DNA from 2 places in the Achromobacter sp. HNDS-1 genome. Region 1 is predicted to be linked to the other one. Evidence: riboswitches for the same ligand, from Rfam matches in the RefSeq annotation. Region 1 holds a riboswitch; the other holds the start of a gene.
What was found. A riboswitch is a leader RNA that binds a small molecule or an ion and turns the genes downstream of it on or off. The one in region 1 is predicted to bind glycine.
Positions count from the first base shown of each region.

Region 1 (7,058 bases):
GGCGGTGAAGGCCGATTCGTTGATCAGGTTGGGGTTGCTTTCCAGCTCGTCGTTGAACGCGACGATTTCGCCGGCCACGGGCGCGTAGATGTCGGAGGCGGCCTTGACCGACTCGACCACGCCGGCGGTCTCGCCCGCGTTCAGCTTGGCGCCGACCTTGACGTCGCCGACGAAGACCAGGTCACCCAGCTGGTCCTGGGCGGTATCGGTGATGCCGACGACGAACACGTCGCCTTCGGCTTTGACCCATTCATGGGACTCGGTGTACTTGCGATCGGTGGGCAGACTCATGGGAACTCCTGGGGGATTCAGATAGGGAAACGGTGTTGCGCGCCTCGCGCCGGCGGCCTGCCCCGAGGGCCCGGCCAGCGGCGCGAAGCTTCGAGTTTACGAGTGTTCGACGGCTTTGCCGTTACGGACAAACGGCAGCTTGCAGACCAGGGCAGGCACCCACTTGCCGCGGATGTCGACCTCGACCGTGTCGCCCGCGACCACGCCTTGCGGCAGGCGGGCAAAACCGATCGACACGCCCAGCGTCGGCGACATGGTGCCGCTGGTGAGTTCGCCCGTGCCGTTCTTGGTGCGCACCGCCATGTGGGCGCGCATCACGCCGCGTTCCTGCAGCTTCAGGCCGACGAAGGCGGCGGGCGTGGCGAACTGCTCCAGCGCGTCGCGGCCGATGAAGCGGCGCTCGGGGTTCTTCAGGGACACCGTCCAGGTCAGCGCGGCTTCGCCGGGCTGGGTCAGTTCGTCCATGTCCTGGCCGTAGAGGTTCATGCCGGCTTCCAGGCGCAGCGTGTCGCGCGCGCCCAGGCCGGCCGGGCGCACGCCCTGGGCCGCCAGGTCGCGCCACAGTTGCACCGCCTCGGCGGCGGGCAGCACGATCTCGAAGCCGTCTTCGCCGGTGTAGCCGGTGCGCGCCACCAGCGTGTCGTCGCCGACGCGGGCGGCCACGAACGGGGTCAGCGGCTCGCTGGCGGCCTGCCAGGCGGGGCGCGCGGCCCAGACCTTGGCGCGGGCGTTGGGCCCCTGCACGGCGATCATGGCCAGGTCGCGGCGCGGCGTGATGGTGACGTCGAACTTGCCGGCCTGCCTGACGCGCTGCATCCAGGCCATGTCCTTGTCGGCGGTCCCGGCGTTGACCACCACGCGCCATTCGTCGGCGGCGAAGAAATACACGATCAGGTCGTCGATGACGCCGCCCTGCGGGTTCAGCATGCAGGTGTAGAGCGCCTTGCCGGGCACGGTCAGCTTGGCCACGTCGTTGGCCACCAGGCGCTGCAGGAAGGCGTAGGCGTCGGGGCCGGTGATGTCGGCGTTGAGCATGTGCGAGACGTCGAACATGCCGGCGTCCTGGCGCACCGCGTGGTGCTCTTCCAGTTGCGAGCCGTAGGCCAGGGGCATGTCCCAGCCGCCGAAATCGACCATGCGGGCGCCAGAGGCGATATGTTCGTCGGCCAGCGGGGTGCGTTTGAGGGGTGCGGACATGCGCGGGTACTCCGGAGCGGCAGCGTTGCCAGGGTTACGGAATGCCGCCGGCGGACGGGATGCGCCCACGCAACGGCTGAATCTTCCGCCCCTCTGTCCTTTTGCCTGAGAGTTGCCCCGCGTGGCGGGTTTGCACCTTCGGCGCCTGGGCTGCTCGCTATGTCCCTGATTGGGCAGCGGCGCCAGGTCTCTCCAGAGTGCTGCTTTGCCGCGTCCGCGCGGTGAAAACCGGGACAGGGCAAGCATGCGCGGTATGGGATACCTGAGCGATTCCGGGCGAATTGCGCCTTCGGCGGCAGCCGCGAACGGCCGCTCTCTCCCGCAACATGCGTGACAGCGCCGAAAGCATACCGCGAAACGCGATTGCGTTGTTGATCCGTGAACGCTGGCCGGTCGCCGCGCCGCGCCCGTGTCAGCCCAGCGCGGTGTCCAGCAGCATCATCAGCACGAAGCCCAGCATCAGGCCGCAGGTGGCGTAGACCTCGTGCCCCTTGCGGTGCGACTCGGGGATGATCTCGTGGCTGATCACGAACAGCATGGCGCCGGCGGCAAAGCCCAGGCCCCACGGCAGCAATGCCGTCGACCAGCCCACCACCACCGCGCCCAGCACCGCGCCGACCGGCTCGACCAGGCCCGACAGCATGCCCAGCGCCACCGCGAACGCGCGCTTGTAGCCGGCGGCGATCAGCGCCACCGCCACCACCAATCCTTCGGGGATGTCCTGGATGGCGATACCGGTGGCCAGCGCGGTGCCCCGCAGCGGATCGTTGCCGGCGTAGCCGACGCCGATGGCCAGGCCTTCGGGCAGGTTGTGCAGCGTAATGGCGAAGACGAACAGCCAGGCGCGGCGCAGGCGGTGCGCCTCGATGCCCTCGCGGCCCTTGATGAAATGCTCGTGCGGCAACAGCCGGTCCATCAGCAGCAGCGCCGCCGCGCCCAGCAGGATGGCGGCGCCCACCGTCAGGCCCGCGCCCCAGGGGCCGGCGCCCTGCGACTCGGCCGCCGCGATGCCCGGCGCCACCAGCGAGAACGCGCTGGCCGCCAGCATCACGCCGGCGCCGAAGCCGAACATGCTGTCCTGCATCTTCTGGGGGATGGTGCGCGCGAACAGGATCGGCAGCGTGCCCGCCGCGGTGGCGCCGGCGGCGACCATGCCGCCCAGCAGCGCGTCGGCCACGTGCGGCGCATTGGCATCGAAATAGACCCAGGCCTGGTGCAGGCCCAGGCAGGCGACCAGCACCGCCAGCGTCCAGACGCTGACGCTGGTGGCCGCGGGCCGGATGCGATGACGGCTGAAGGTGTTCATGGTCCACTGCCCCCGCGCGATGCCGGCTCAGCCCACGGCGACGGCGTAGCGGCGCGCCACCTCGGACCAATCGATCACATTGTAGAAGGCGCCGATGTATTCCGGACGGCGGTTCTGGTACTTGAGGTAGTAGGCGTGCTCCCACACGTCCAGCCCCAGGATCGGCGTGTTGCCCTGCATCAGCGGGCTATCCTGGTTGGCGCTGCTTTCCACTGCCAGCTTGCCGTCCGGCGTCACGCTGAGCCAGGCCCAGCCGCTGCCGAAGCGCGTCAGCGCGGCCTTGGTGAAGGCATCGCGGAAGGCTGCCTGGCCGCCCAGCTCGGCATCGATGGCGCGGGCCAGCGCGCCGTCGGGCTCGCCGCCGCCGCGCGGCGACATGACCGCCCAGAACAGGCTGTGATTGGCATGCCCGCCGCCGTTGTTGCGCACCGCGCCGCGGATCGCCTCGGGCAACTGGTCGATGCGCGCCACCAGGGCGTCGACCGGCTCGTCGGTGGCGATGCCGGCGCCTTCCAGCGCGGCGTTCAGGTTGTTGACGTAGGTCTGGTGATGCTTGCCGTGGTGGATCTCCATCGTCAGCGCATCGATGTGCGGTTCAAGCGCGTCGTAGGCGTAAGGCAGGGGCGGCAGGGTGTAGGCCAAGGCGATCTCCGTCGGGCAACGCCGCCGACGAGGGCAAGCGTCTTATTTTTGAAAATACAAATGATAGGTATTTTTATTTGATACGACAACGATAACGTTGCAATGCCTGTCATGCAGGCAGGCTATGGGCCGGACAGCCCTTGGCGAGCAGCACGAAGCGTGCCCGCGCCGGCGGCGCGAAAAGCGTTGGACAAAGCGGGCGTCGCGCCCAGAAGGAATGTGGCCGGAGCGCGGGGCACGCGGGCAGCGCCCGGAACCGCTAGAGCGCCTTGCCGCAGGCCACGCCGGAGGCCCAGGCCCACTGGAAGTTGTAGCCGCCCAGCCAGCCGGTGACGTCCACGGTTTCGCCGATGAAGTACAGGCCGGGCATGGCGCGGGCCTGCATCGATTTCTGGTCCAGCCCGCGCGTATCGACCCCGCCGCGCATGACCTCGGCCTTCTTGTAGCCGGCGGTGCCGCTGGGCACCAGGGTCCATTGGTGGATGTCCTGCGCCAGCGCGCGCAGGGTCTTGTCCGGCGCATCGGCCAGGCGCAGCGCCGCCAGGCCCGGCTTGCCGCCCTGCTCGGCCAGTTGCAGCCAGCGGTCGGCCAGGCGCTTGGGCCACAGGCCGGCCAGCACCGTGTGCAACTGCTGCCGGTTGCCGGACTTGGCCGCCAGCAGTTCGGCCGCCAGGTCGCGCCCCGGCGCCAGGTCGATGACGATGGGCTCGCCCGGCTTCCAGTAGCTGGAGATCTGCAGGATCGCCGGGCCCGACAGGCCCCGATGGGTGAACAGCAGGTCTTCGAGAAACTCGCCGCGCGCCTTGCCCTGCCCCGTCGCCAGGTTGACCTCCAGCGCCACGCCGGACAGCTCGGCCAGCGGCTGCCAGTGCGCGGCGTCGAAGGTCAGCGGCACCAGCGCCGGGCGCGGCTCGACCACCTTCAGGCCGAACTGGCGCGCCAGCTTCAGGCCAAAATCGGTGGCGCCCAACTGCGGGATCGCCATGCCGCCGGTGGCCACCACCAGCTTGGCCGCGCGGATCACGCCCTGGCTGGTGCGCAGTTCGAAGCCGGCCTCGCCATGGGCCACCTCGGCCACCTGGCAGCCCATGCGCCACTGCACGCCGCCGGCATCGCATTCGGCGCGCAGCATCTCGATGATGGATTCGCTGGAATCGTCGCAGAACAGCTGGCCGCGATGCTTCTCGTGCCAGGCGATGCGGTGGCGCCTGAGCAGCGCCAGGAAGTCCTGCGGGGTGTAGCCCGACAACGCCGACCGGCAGAAATGCGGGTTGTCGGAGAGGAAATTGGCGGGCCCCGCGCCGATGTTGGTGAAGTTGCAGCGGCCGCCGCCCGAGATACGGATCTTCTCGGCCAGCCGTTCGGCGTGATCCACCAGCACCACGCGCAGGCCGCGCTGACCGGCGACCGCGGCACACATCATGCCAGCGGCGCCGGCGCCGAGAACGGCGACATCGAACATCAGGACTCCGGACCCGATCAGTCTTCGATCAGGCAATCAACGTAATAACGCTTCTCGCCGTCCGGCCCCACTTCGTCGGCCAGGCCGTGGATGTAGGTCTCGAAGCCCGGGAAACGCTCGTTGAACTCGCGCGCGAACTGCAGATACTGGACGATGGTGCGGTTGAAGCGCTCCCCCGGGATCAGCAGCGGGATGCCCGGAGGATACGGCGTCAGCAGCACGCCGGTGACGCGGCCTTCCAGCTTGTCGATATCCACGCGCTCGACCTCGCGGTGCGCCATGCGGGCGAAGGCGTCGGACGGCTTGAGCGCCGGCACCATGTCGCTCAGGTACATCTCGGTGGTCAGGCGGGCCACGTCGCGTTCGCGGTAGGCCTCGTGGATCTGCTGGCACAGGTCGCGCAGGCCCATGCGCTCGTAGCGGCGATGGCCGCGGCAGAAGTCCGGCAGGATGCGCCACAGCGGCTGGTTGCGGTCGTAGTCGTCCTTGAACTGCTGCAACGCGGTCAGCAGCGTGTTCCAGCGGCCCTTGGTGATGCCGATGGTGAACAGGATGAAGAACGAATACAGGCCGGTCTTCTCGACCACCACCCCGTGCTCGGTCAGGTACTTGGAGACCAGCGCGGCCGGGATCCCGGTTTCGCCGAAGCTGCCGGACATGTCCAGCCCCGGCGTGATGACCGTGGCCTTGATCGGGTCCAGCATGTTGAAGCCTTCGGCCAGGTCGCCGAAGCCGTGCCAGTGGTCGTTCGACTCCAGGATCCACTCATCGCGGTTGCCGATGCCTTCGGACACCAGGCGGTTCGGGCCCCAGACCTTGAACCACCAGTCGTTCTTGCCGAACTCCGATTCCACCTTGCGCATGGCGCGGCGGAAGTCCATGGCTTCGCGGATGCTCTCCTCGACCAGCGCGGTGCCGCCCGGCGGCTCCATCATGGCGGCGGCCACATCGCACGACGCGATGATCGCGTACTGCGGCGAGGTCGACGTGTGCATCAGGTAGGCTTCGTTGAAGACGTTGCGGTCCAGCTTGCGGGTCTCGGATTCCTGCACGATGATCTGCGAGGCCTGCGAGATGCCGGCCAGCAGCTTGTGCGTGGAGTGCGTGGCGAACACCATCGCGTCCTTGCTGCGCGGACGGTCCTGGCCGATCGCGTGCATGTCCTGGTAGAACTCGTGGAACGAGGCGTGCGGCAGCCAGGCTTCGTCAAAGTGCAGCGTGTCGACGTAGCTGCCCAGTTCCTTCTTGATCATCTCGACGTTGTAGATCACGCCGTCGTAGGTGCTCTGCGTCAGCGTCAGGATGCGCGGGTTCTTGTTCACCGCTTCGCGCGCGAACGGGTTGGCCTCGATCTTCTTGCGGATGCTGTCCGGGTGGAACTCTTCCAGCGGGATCGGGCCGATGATGCCCAGGTGGTTGCGCGTCGGGCGCAGGAACACCGGGATCGCGCCCGTCATGGTGATGGCGTGCAGGATCGACTTGTGGCAGTTGCGGTCCACCACCACCACGTCGCCGGCGGCGACGTTGGCGTGCCACACCACCTTGTTCGAGGTCGAGGTGCCGTTGGTCACGAAGTAGCAGTGGTCGGCGTGGAAGATGCGCGCCGCGTTCAGTTCGGACTCGGCCACCGGGCCGGTGTGGTCCAGCAGTTGGCCCAGTTCGTCGACGGCGTTGCAGACGTCGGCGCGCAGCATGTTCTCGCCGAAGAACTGGTGGAACATCTGGCCCACCGGGCTCTTCAGGAACGCCACGCCGCCCGAGTGGCCGGGGCAGTGCCAGGAATAGGAGCCATCCTGCGCGTACTTGACCAGCTCGCGGAAAAACGGCGGCGGCAGGCTGTCCACATAGCTGCGCGCTTCGCGGATGATGTGGCGCGCCACGAATTCGGGGGTGTCCTCGAACATGTGGATGAAGCCGTGCAGTTCGCGCAGGATGTCGTTCGGAATGTGTTCCGAGGTGCGCGTCTCGCCGTACAGGTAGATGGGGATGTCGGCGTTGCGGAAGCGCAGTTCGCCGATGAAGGTGCGCAGGTTCTTGATCGCGCTGGCCACGTCCTCGGGCGAATCCACGTCGAACTCTTCGTCGTCGATCGACAGGATGAAGGCGCTGGCCCGGCTCTGCTGCTGGGCGAACGAACTCAGGTCGCCGTAACTGGTCACC
Region 1 covers NZ_CP157584.1:2,432,092-2,439,149, forward strand. Annotated here, with positions in the region: gene gcvH (glycine cleavage system protein GcvH) at 1-291, opposite strand, end outside; gene gcvT (glycine cleavage system aminomethyltransferase GcvT) at 388-1,488, opposite strand; glycine riboswitch at 1,572-1,694, opposite strand; glycine riboswitch at 1,728-1,820, opposite strand; gene ABFG95_RS11220 (ZIP family metal transporter) at 1,901-2,794, opposite strand; gene ABFG95_RS11225 (superoxide dismutase) at 2,822-3,436, opposite strand; gene ABFG95_RS11230 (NAD(P)/FAD-dependent oxidoreductase) at 3,696-4,898, opposite strand; gene ABFG95_RS11235 (arginine/lysine/ornithine decarboxylase) at 4,916-7,058, opposite strand, start outside.

Region 2 (7,058 bases), 1.5 Mb from region 1:
AGCACCAGCACCTTGTGGCAGACCTCGCGGATCACCGCCATGTCGTGCGTGATCAGCACCACCGTCAGGCCCAGCTTGCGGTTGATGTCGCGCAGCAGCGCCAGGATCGACTGCGTGGTTTCGGGGTCGAGCGCCGAGGTGGCCTCGTCGCACAGCAGGATCTCCGGGTCATGCACCAGGGCGCGGGCGATGCCCACGCGCTGCTTCTGCCCGCCGGACAGCTTGGACGGATAGGTGTCCGCCTTGTCGCGCAGCCCCACCAGGTCCAGCAGCGCGTCGACCTTGGCGCGCGCCTCGGCCGGCTTGACGCCCGCCACGCGCAAGGGCAGCGCCACGTTCTGCGCCACCGTCTTGGCCGACAGCAGGTTGAAGTGCTGGAAGATCATGCCGATGCGGCGCCGCAGGCCGACCAGCGCGTCCTCGTCCAGGCCGCCGACGTCCACGCCGTCGACCCGCACCTGGCCGGCGCTGGGGCGTTCCAGCATGTTGATGGAGCGCAGCAGCGTCGACTTGCCGGCGCCGCTGCGGCCGATGATGCCGAACACCTCGCCGCGCCCGATGGAAAAGGAGATATCGGCCAGCGCCGTTACCGTGCCCCGCGGGCCCTGGTAGCGCTTCTGCAGTCCGTCGAAAACGATGTGGGCGTCTTGCGCCGCGTCGGCGGCGGGCCGCAGGGCCGGATCCGCCAGGGGGATGTCGTGTTGCATCATGCTGTGTTCCCGAGCCGCCCGCGCGGCGGCGCGTGCCGCTCCGCGAGCGAGGATGGCGGCGGCGCCGGCTGGCGCCGCCGCGCCTTCCGGCTCAGAAGACCGGAATCACCGAGCCTTCGTACTTGCTCAGGATGAACTGGCGCACTTCCTCGGAGTGATAGGCCTTGACCAGCTCGGGCACCCAGGGCGCGTTCCTGTCTTTCTCGCGCACGGCGATGATGTTGACGTAGGGGTTGTTCTCTTTCTTCTCGACCGCGATGCCGTCGCGGGTGGCGATCAGCCCGGCCTGGTAGGCGAAGCTGTTGACGATGGCGGCGGTGTCGACGTCGGGCAGCGAACGCGCCAGGACCACCGAGGCGCTTTCGACGAAGTCGAGCTTGCGCGGGTTGGAGGTCACGTCGGCCAGCGTGGCGGTGCCCGTGGCCGGATCGAAGCCGTCCTTGAGCGTGATCAGGCCCTGGTCGCGCAGGATCACCAGCGCGCGGGTCTGGTTGCTGGGGTCGTTGGGGATGCCGACCTTGGCGCCCTCGGGCAAGGCCTGCAGCGACTTGTACTTCTTCGAATAGAAGGCGATGGGCGAGATCAGCGTATTGGCCACCGACACCAGCTTGTACCCGCGCTGCTTGATCTGATCGTTCAGGAACGGGATGTGCTGGAACGCGTTGGCGTCCAGGTCGCCGTTGTTGAGCGCCTCGTTGGGGCTGGCGGTGCCGGTGATGACCACCGGTTCGACGGCCAGGCCGTTCTTCTTGGCGACCTGCGCCACCACTTCCCAGATCTGTTCGTCGACGCCGCCGCGCACCCCGACCTTGAGCGGCTTGGGATCGGCCGAGAAAGCCGGCCCGTGGAACATGGCGGCCGCGGCCAGCACGGCGCCCAGCAGGGCCTTGGCCAGCGTGCCCGCGCGGGCGGTGTAAGTGCGGGGAGTCATATGGAAATCGCCTCTCAGTCGATACGGTTATGAGCAGACGATTCTAGGGATGGCCCCTGCGCGCGCGAACGAATAGTTGGTTGAGTCGTTATTACAGGGGCGTTTGGATATGGCGCCGGCGCATAAGTGGCGCCCTGCCGCGACCATGACGCGCGCGGGCAAGGCTTGGCCGCGGGACGCGGCCAGGCGCCACGCCCCGCCTCAGAACGGCTTGACCACCACCAGCGTCACGATGACCGCCGCGGCGACCACCGTGAGCGGCGCGTACAGGTCGACCAGCGGCGCGCGCTTGGCGCTGCCCCGCGACTGGCGGCGCAAGGCGGCGCTCTGCACGCCCAGCAGGCCCGACAGGACCAGCGCCAGCGCGATCTTGATCCAGATCCAGGTCATCGCGAACCAGCCGAAGGTCACGGCCAGGTGCAGGCCGACCAGCCAGGCCAGCACCATCGCCGGCGTGGTCACGAACAGCGTCCAGCGGCGCAGCGCGCCCAGCATCCTGCGTTCCTTGGGCGCCTCGTCGCTGTCGGGCGGCTGCGACGACAGCAGGAACAGCGACACGAACAGGGAGCCGCCCAGCCATGCGACCACGGCGGCGACATGCAGCATTTTGAGTAATTGGTAGGTCATGCGCGCGATTATCGCCGCAGCGGCGCGCGCCGGGGTGGAATCGGGTCCGACGGGTTTGCGCTACGGCAAAGACCGACGCCGGCGTTCACGGCGCCAGCGCCTTGAGCACCCGCAACGCCAGCCGCACCCGCGCCTCATTCGGATAGTTGCGGTTGGCCAGGATCACGATGCCGAGCTTGCGCGACGGCACGAACGCCACGTAGGCGCCGAAGCCATTGGTGGCGCCGGTCTTGTTGATCCACACTGCCTGCTGCGGCGCCAGCGGCGGTTGCAGGGCCTTGACCGGCAGGGTCTCGAACGCGACCTGGGCGGAATTGCCGTGCACCACATCGTCCACCGACACCGGGTAAGAGTACTGCTCCCAGATCAGGTCCTGCGTCATCGCGCCCAGCTGGTAATAGCCGGTGTGGGTCTCGGCGATGGCGCGCTGCAGCGTGGCATCGACCGGCGCGGTGCCCAGGTTGATCTCGACGAAGCGCAGCATGTCGCGGGCGCTGGACTTCACGCCATAGGCCTCGTCGGCCAGCACGCCCGGGTTCACGCGCACCGGAGCGTCCTGCTTGTCGTAGCCCTGGGCATAGTCGGGCATCTTGCGCGGCGGCACTTCCAGGTAGGTGTCGCGCAGGCCCAGCATGGGAAACAGCTGCTGCTCCATCGCCGCCACGTAGGGCTGCCCCAGGGCGCGGGCCGCCACCACGCCCAGCATGCCGATGCTGGGGTTGGCGTAGGTGCGGCGCGTGCCGGGCGCGTACCGCGGGGTCCAGGCCTTCAGGTAGTCCATCAGTTGCGCCATGCTCTGCACCGCGTCCGGCACCTGCAAGGGGAAGCCGCCGGCGGTGTGCGTGGCCAGGTTAACCAGCGTCAGCCTGGCGAATTCGCTGCCTTGCAGCTCGGGCACCCACTTGGCCGGGCTGTCGGTGAGCGACAGGCGGCCCGTGGCCTGGGCGTAGGCGGCCAGCGTGACGGTGAAGGTCTTGCTGATCGACCCCAGTTCGAACAGGGTGTCGCTGGAGACCGCGCGGCGCGGCGCGCGCGAGGCGTCGCCGTAGTTGAAGAAGCGCTGCTCGCCGTCGCGGCTGACGCCGATGGCCATGCCGGCGATGCCGTATTCGCGCATGACCTCGGCCACGGCGGCGTCGACGGCGGCGGTGGCGCGATCGGCCTTGGCGGACGCGGATGGCTTGGCGGTGGATGCCGGCGTGGATGCCGGCGTGGATGCGGGCGTGGATGCGGGCGTGGATGCGGAGGTCGATGCCGTGGAGGCCTTGCCGGCGGGCGCTTGCGCAACGGCCGGGCTGGCCGAGGCGGCGCCGGCCAGGGCCAGCGTCAACGTCATGGACAGCAGGGAAATACGGAACATTGCCGGAACGCGCATGCGGAGTCGTCCTTTCGTTTTCCGGCCGGCGCGTGCCGGCGGTTCGGCGCCCAGTGTAGAGCCAATCCGGCGCCTCCCCTGGTATTAACCCTGAGTCCCGCGCGCGACGAATTTTGGCTATTCTCGGTGCGTCGATTCAAAACCCCGCAGAAGAGTCCCGCCCCCCGTGGCGGGCGCCGACGGAGCAACCGCCCCGGAAACTCTCAGGCAACAGGACTGCGCGGTCTAGACAATCTGGAGAGAGGCGCCTGGCGCCCACCGAAGGGGAACCCGCGCCGCCGCGCCCGGGTGAAGCTCTCAGGTACAGAGACAGATGGGGTGCCACGATCATTGGGTCGTGGCCACGCCATCTGGAGCCATCATGCCCCGCATCGCCATCATCGGCGCCGGTATCACCGGCGTCACGTCCGCCTACGCCTTGAGCAAACTGGGCTACGACGTCACCGTCTACGACCGCCAGCGCTATCCCGCCATGGAGACGTCCTTTGCCAACGGCGGCCAGCTGTCCGCCAGCAATGCCGAAGTGTGGAACAGCGCCGCCACCATCATGAAGGGCCTGCGCTGGCTGGGCCGCCACGACGCGCCGCTGCTGCTCAATCCGCGCCCGAGCTGGCACAAGTATTCGTGGCTGGCCCAGTTCATGGGGCAGATCCGCAACTACCGCCAGAACACCATCGCCACCACCCGCATGGCAATCGAAGCGCGCCAGCACCTGTACGCCATGGCCGAGGAGGAAGGCATCGACTTCGACCTGGAGCGCCGCGGCATCCTGCACATCTACCACGACGCCGCCAGCTTCGAGACCGCGCGCCGCGCCAATGCGCTGCTGCGCGAAGGCGGACTGGAGCGGCACGCCGTCACGCCGGAGGAAATCCGCGGCATCGAGCCGACGCTGCAGACGCCCTGCCACGGCGGCTTCTACACGCCGTCCGACGCCACCGGCGACATCCACAAGTTCACCAGCGGCCTGGCGCAGGCCTGCGCGCGGCGCGGCGTGCGTTTCGAACAGGACGCGGACATCCGCGCCATCAGCCGCGACGGCCTGCCCTACGTGCTGGATATCGCGCGTGAAGAAGGCGCGCGGCGCGAACAGCACGAAGCCGACGCCATCGTGGTCTGCGCCGGCGCCGCCAGCCGCCAGTTCGCGCGGCAACTGGGCGACCGTCTGAACATCTATCCGGTCAAGGGCTATTCGATCAGCGTGCACCTGGACGACGCCGCGAGCCAGGCCGCCGCGCCCACCGTGAGCCTGCTGGACGAGGCCGCCAAGATCGTCACCAGCCGCCTGGGCGACCGCTTCCGCGTGGCCGGCACCGCCGAGTTCAACGGCTTCAACCTGGACATCCGCGCCGAACGCATCCAGCCGCTGGTGGACTGGACCCGCCGCCATTTCCCCGGCGTGCGCACCGCGCGCGTGGTGCCATGGTGCGGCCTGCGGCCGATGATGCCCGACATGATGCCGCGCGTCGGCCCCGGCAAGCGGCCGGGCGTGTTCTACAACACCGGGCATGGGCATCTGGGATGGACGCTGTCGGCGGCGACGGCGCAAATGCTGGCGGCGAGCGTGCGGGAGGGGGTGGGACTGTCGTAAAGCCGTTGCGGCAGACCACAGGCCGGGACCGGGCGGGACGCGGACCGGTCCTCAATACCCCAGCAGCCGCGGCAGCGACGAGGCCAGCAGCGTCAGCCCCGAGCAGGTCAGCAGCCCCAGCACCACGCGCCGGAACGTGACTTCCGAGATGCCGATGTACAGGCGCGTGCCCAGCAGCGTGGGAATCAGCATGGCCGGCGCCACCACCGCGAACATGGGCGCCATATCGCGCGTGACGATGCCGGTGGCCAGATAGATGGCCATGGTCACGGCCAGCATCGACAGGTTGAAGTTCTGGATCACGGCGCGCTGCGTGTCCTTGTTGAAGCCGCGCAGGGTGCACCACAGCGTCGGCACGCTGCCGGCAAAGCCGCCGATGCCGCCCAGCACGCCGCCCGCCAGCCCCACCGCGCCATCGCCCCAGCGGTTGCCGCCGATGCGCGGCAGCCGCTGCGCCATCAGCATCACCGGGCACCACAGCGCCAGCAGCGCGCCCAACACCGCCTTGAACCAGTCCATGTCCAGGTGCGGCAGGACCAGGACGCCCAGCGGAATGCCGGCCAGGCCGCCCAGCAGGAAAGGCCACAGCAGCGCCCAGTTGAAGCCGCGCCGCACCGAGAACACCGCCAGCAATTGCCCGGTGAGCGCGCCGAACACTGCCAGCGCCGCCGCCAGCCGGGGGTCCAGCACCCAGGCCCAGAACGACATGGCCACCATGCCGAAGGCAAAGCCCGACAGGCCCTGCACGAACCCCGCCACGGCCGCGCCGATGGCGACTATCCATACCGCATCCATTGCCCTGCGTCTCCTTGTCGTCGCGTCCGCTGGCAGGCCGTTCGGCTCGCCCGGATCTCGTGACGGCAGATTCTAGGCGCGCATCGCGGCGCCCCTATTTGAAGTGCTGATGACGCGATAGGTTTTCGGTGATGGCGGCCGCGATCACAGGAAGATCGTGCCGCGCAGGTACAGCGCGGCCTGGCCGCTGATGATGACGCGGCCGTTGTCGCGCAGTTCGCAGCGCAGTTGGCCCTTGCGCGCCCCGCCCTGCTCGGCAGTCAGTTCTGTCTTGCCCAGCCGCTCGCCCCAGTACGGCGCCAGCGAGGTATGCGCCGACCCCGTCACTGGGTCTTCGTTGACGCCGACGCGCGGGCCGAACCAGCGCGACACGAAGTCGTAGCGCGCGGATGGCGCCGTCACCGCCACGCCGCGCACGTCGAACGCCGCCAGCGCGGCGAAGTCGGGCGCGAGGCCGTCGATCAGGCTTTCGTCGTCGATCACCACCAGGTAATCGTCGGCGCGGTACAGCGCGCGCGCCGCCGGCAGGCCGAGCGCGCGCAGAAGGCCCTCTGGGATGGCTTCGGCCACGGGCTGCCTGGCGGGGAAGTCCATCGCCAGCGCGTCGCCGGCGCGCCGTACCCGCAGCTCGCCGCTGCGGGTGGCAAAGCGCAGCACGTCTTCGCTGGCGCCCAATTGCTCGAACAGCACCCAGGCGGTCGCCAGGGTCGCGTGACCGCACAGGTCGACCTCGACCTTCGGCGTGAACCAGCGCAGCTCGTGGACGTCGCCGCGGCGCACGACGTAGGCGGTCTCGGACAGGTTGTTCTCTTCGGCGATGCGTTGCAGCGTGGCGTCCGGCAGCCACGCCTGCAGCGGCACCACGGCGGCGGGGTTGCCGCCGAAGGGCACGGCGGAAAAGGCGTCTACCTGGTAGAGATCGAGTTGCGGCATGAGAAATCCTGGAAAAACGGTGAAGGCGGGACACGTCGCCGCCATGCCGCATTTTGCTACGAAACGCCCGCGACTTCCCGCAGCAGCGCCTCCAGG
Region 2 covers NZ_CP157584.1:945,730-952,787, forward strand. Annotated here, with positions in the region: gene ABFG95_RS04225 (ATP-binding cassette domain-containing protein) at 1-710, opposite strand, end outside; gene ABFG95_RS04230 (MetQ/NlpA family lipoprotein) at 802-1,641, opposite strand; gene ABFG95_RS04235 (CopD family protein) at 1,843-2,268, opposite strand; gene ampC (class C beta-lactamase) at 2,354-3,643, opposite strand; glycine riboswitch at 3,781-3,872, shown strand; glycine riboswitch at 3,874-3,960, shown strand; gene ABFG95_RS04245 (D-amino acid dehydrogenase) at 4,005-5,234, shown strand; gene ABFG95_RS04250 (sulfite exporter TauE/SafE family protein) at 5,286-6,029, opposite strand; gene ABFG95_RS04255 (PhzF family phenazine biosynthesis protein) at 6,174-6,962, opposite strand; gene ABFG95_RS04260 (PLP-dependent aminotransferase family protein) at 7,019-7,058, opposite strand, start outside.
Region 2: linked by a shared signal. The riboswitch ahead of ABFG95_RS04245 (D-amino acid dehydrogenase) and the one ahead of gcvT (glycine cleavage system aminomethyltransferase GcvT) in region 1 are both predicted to bind glycine.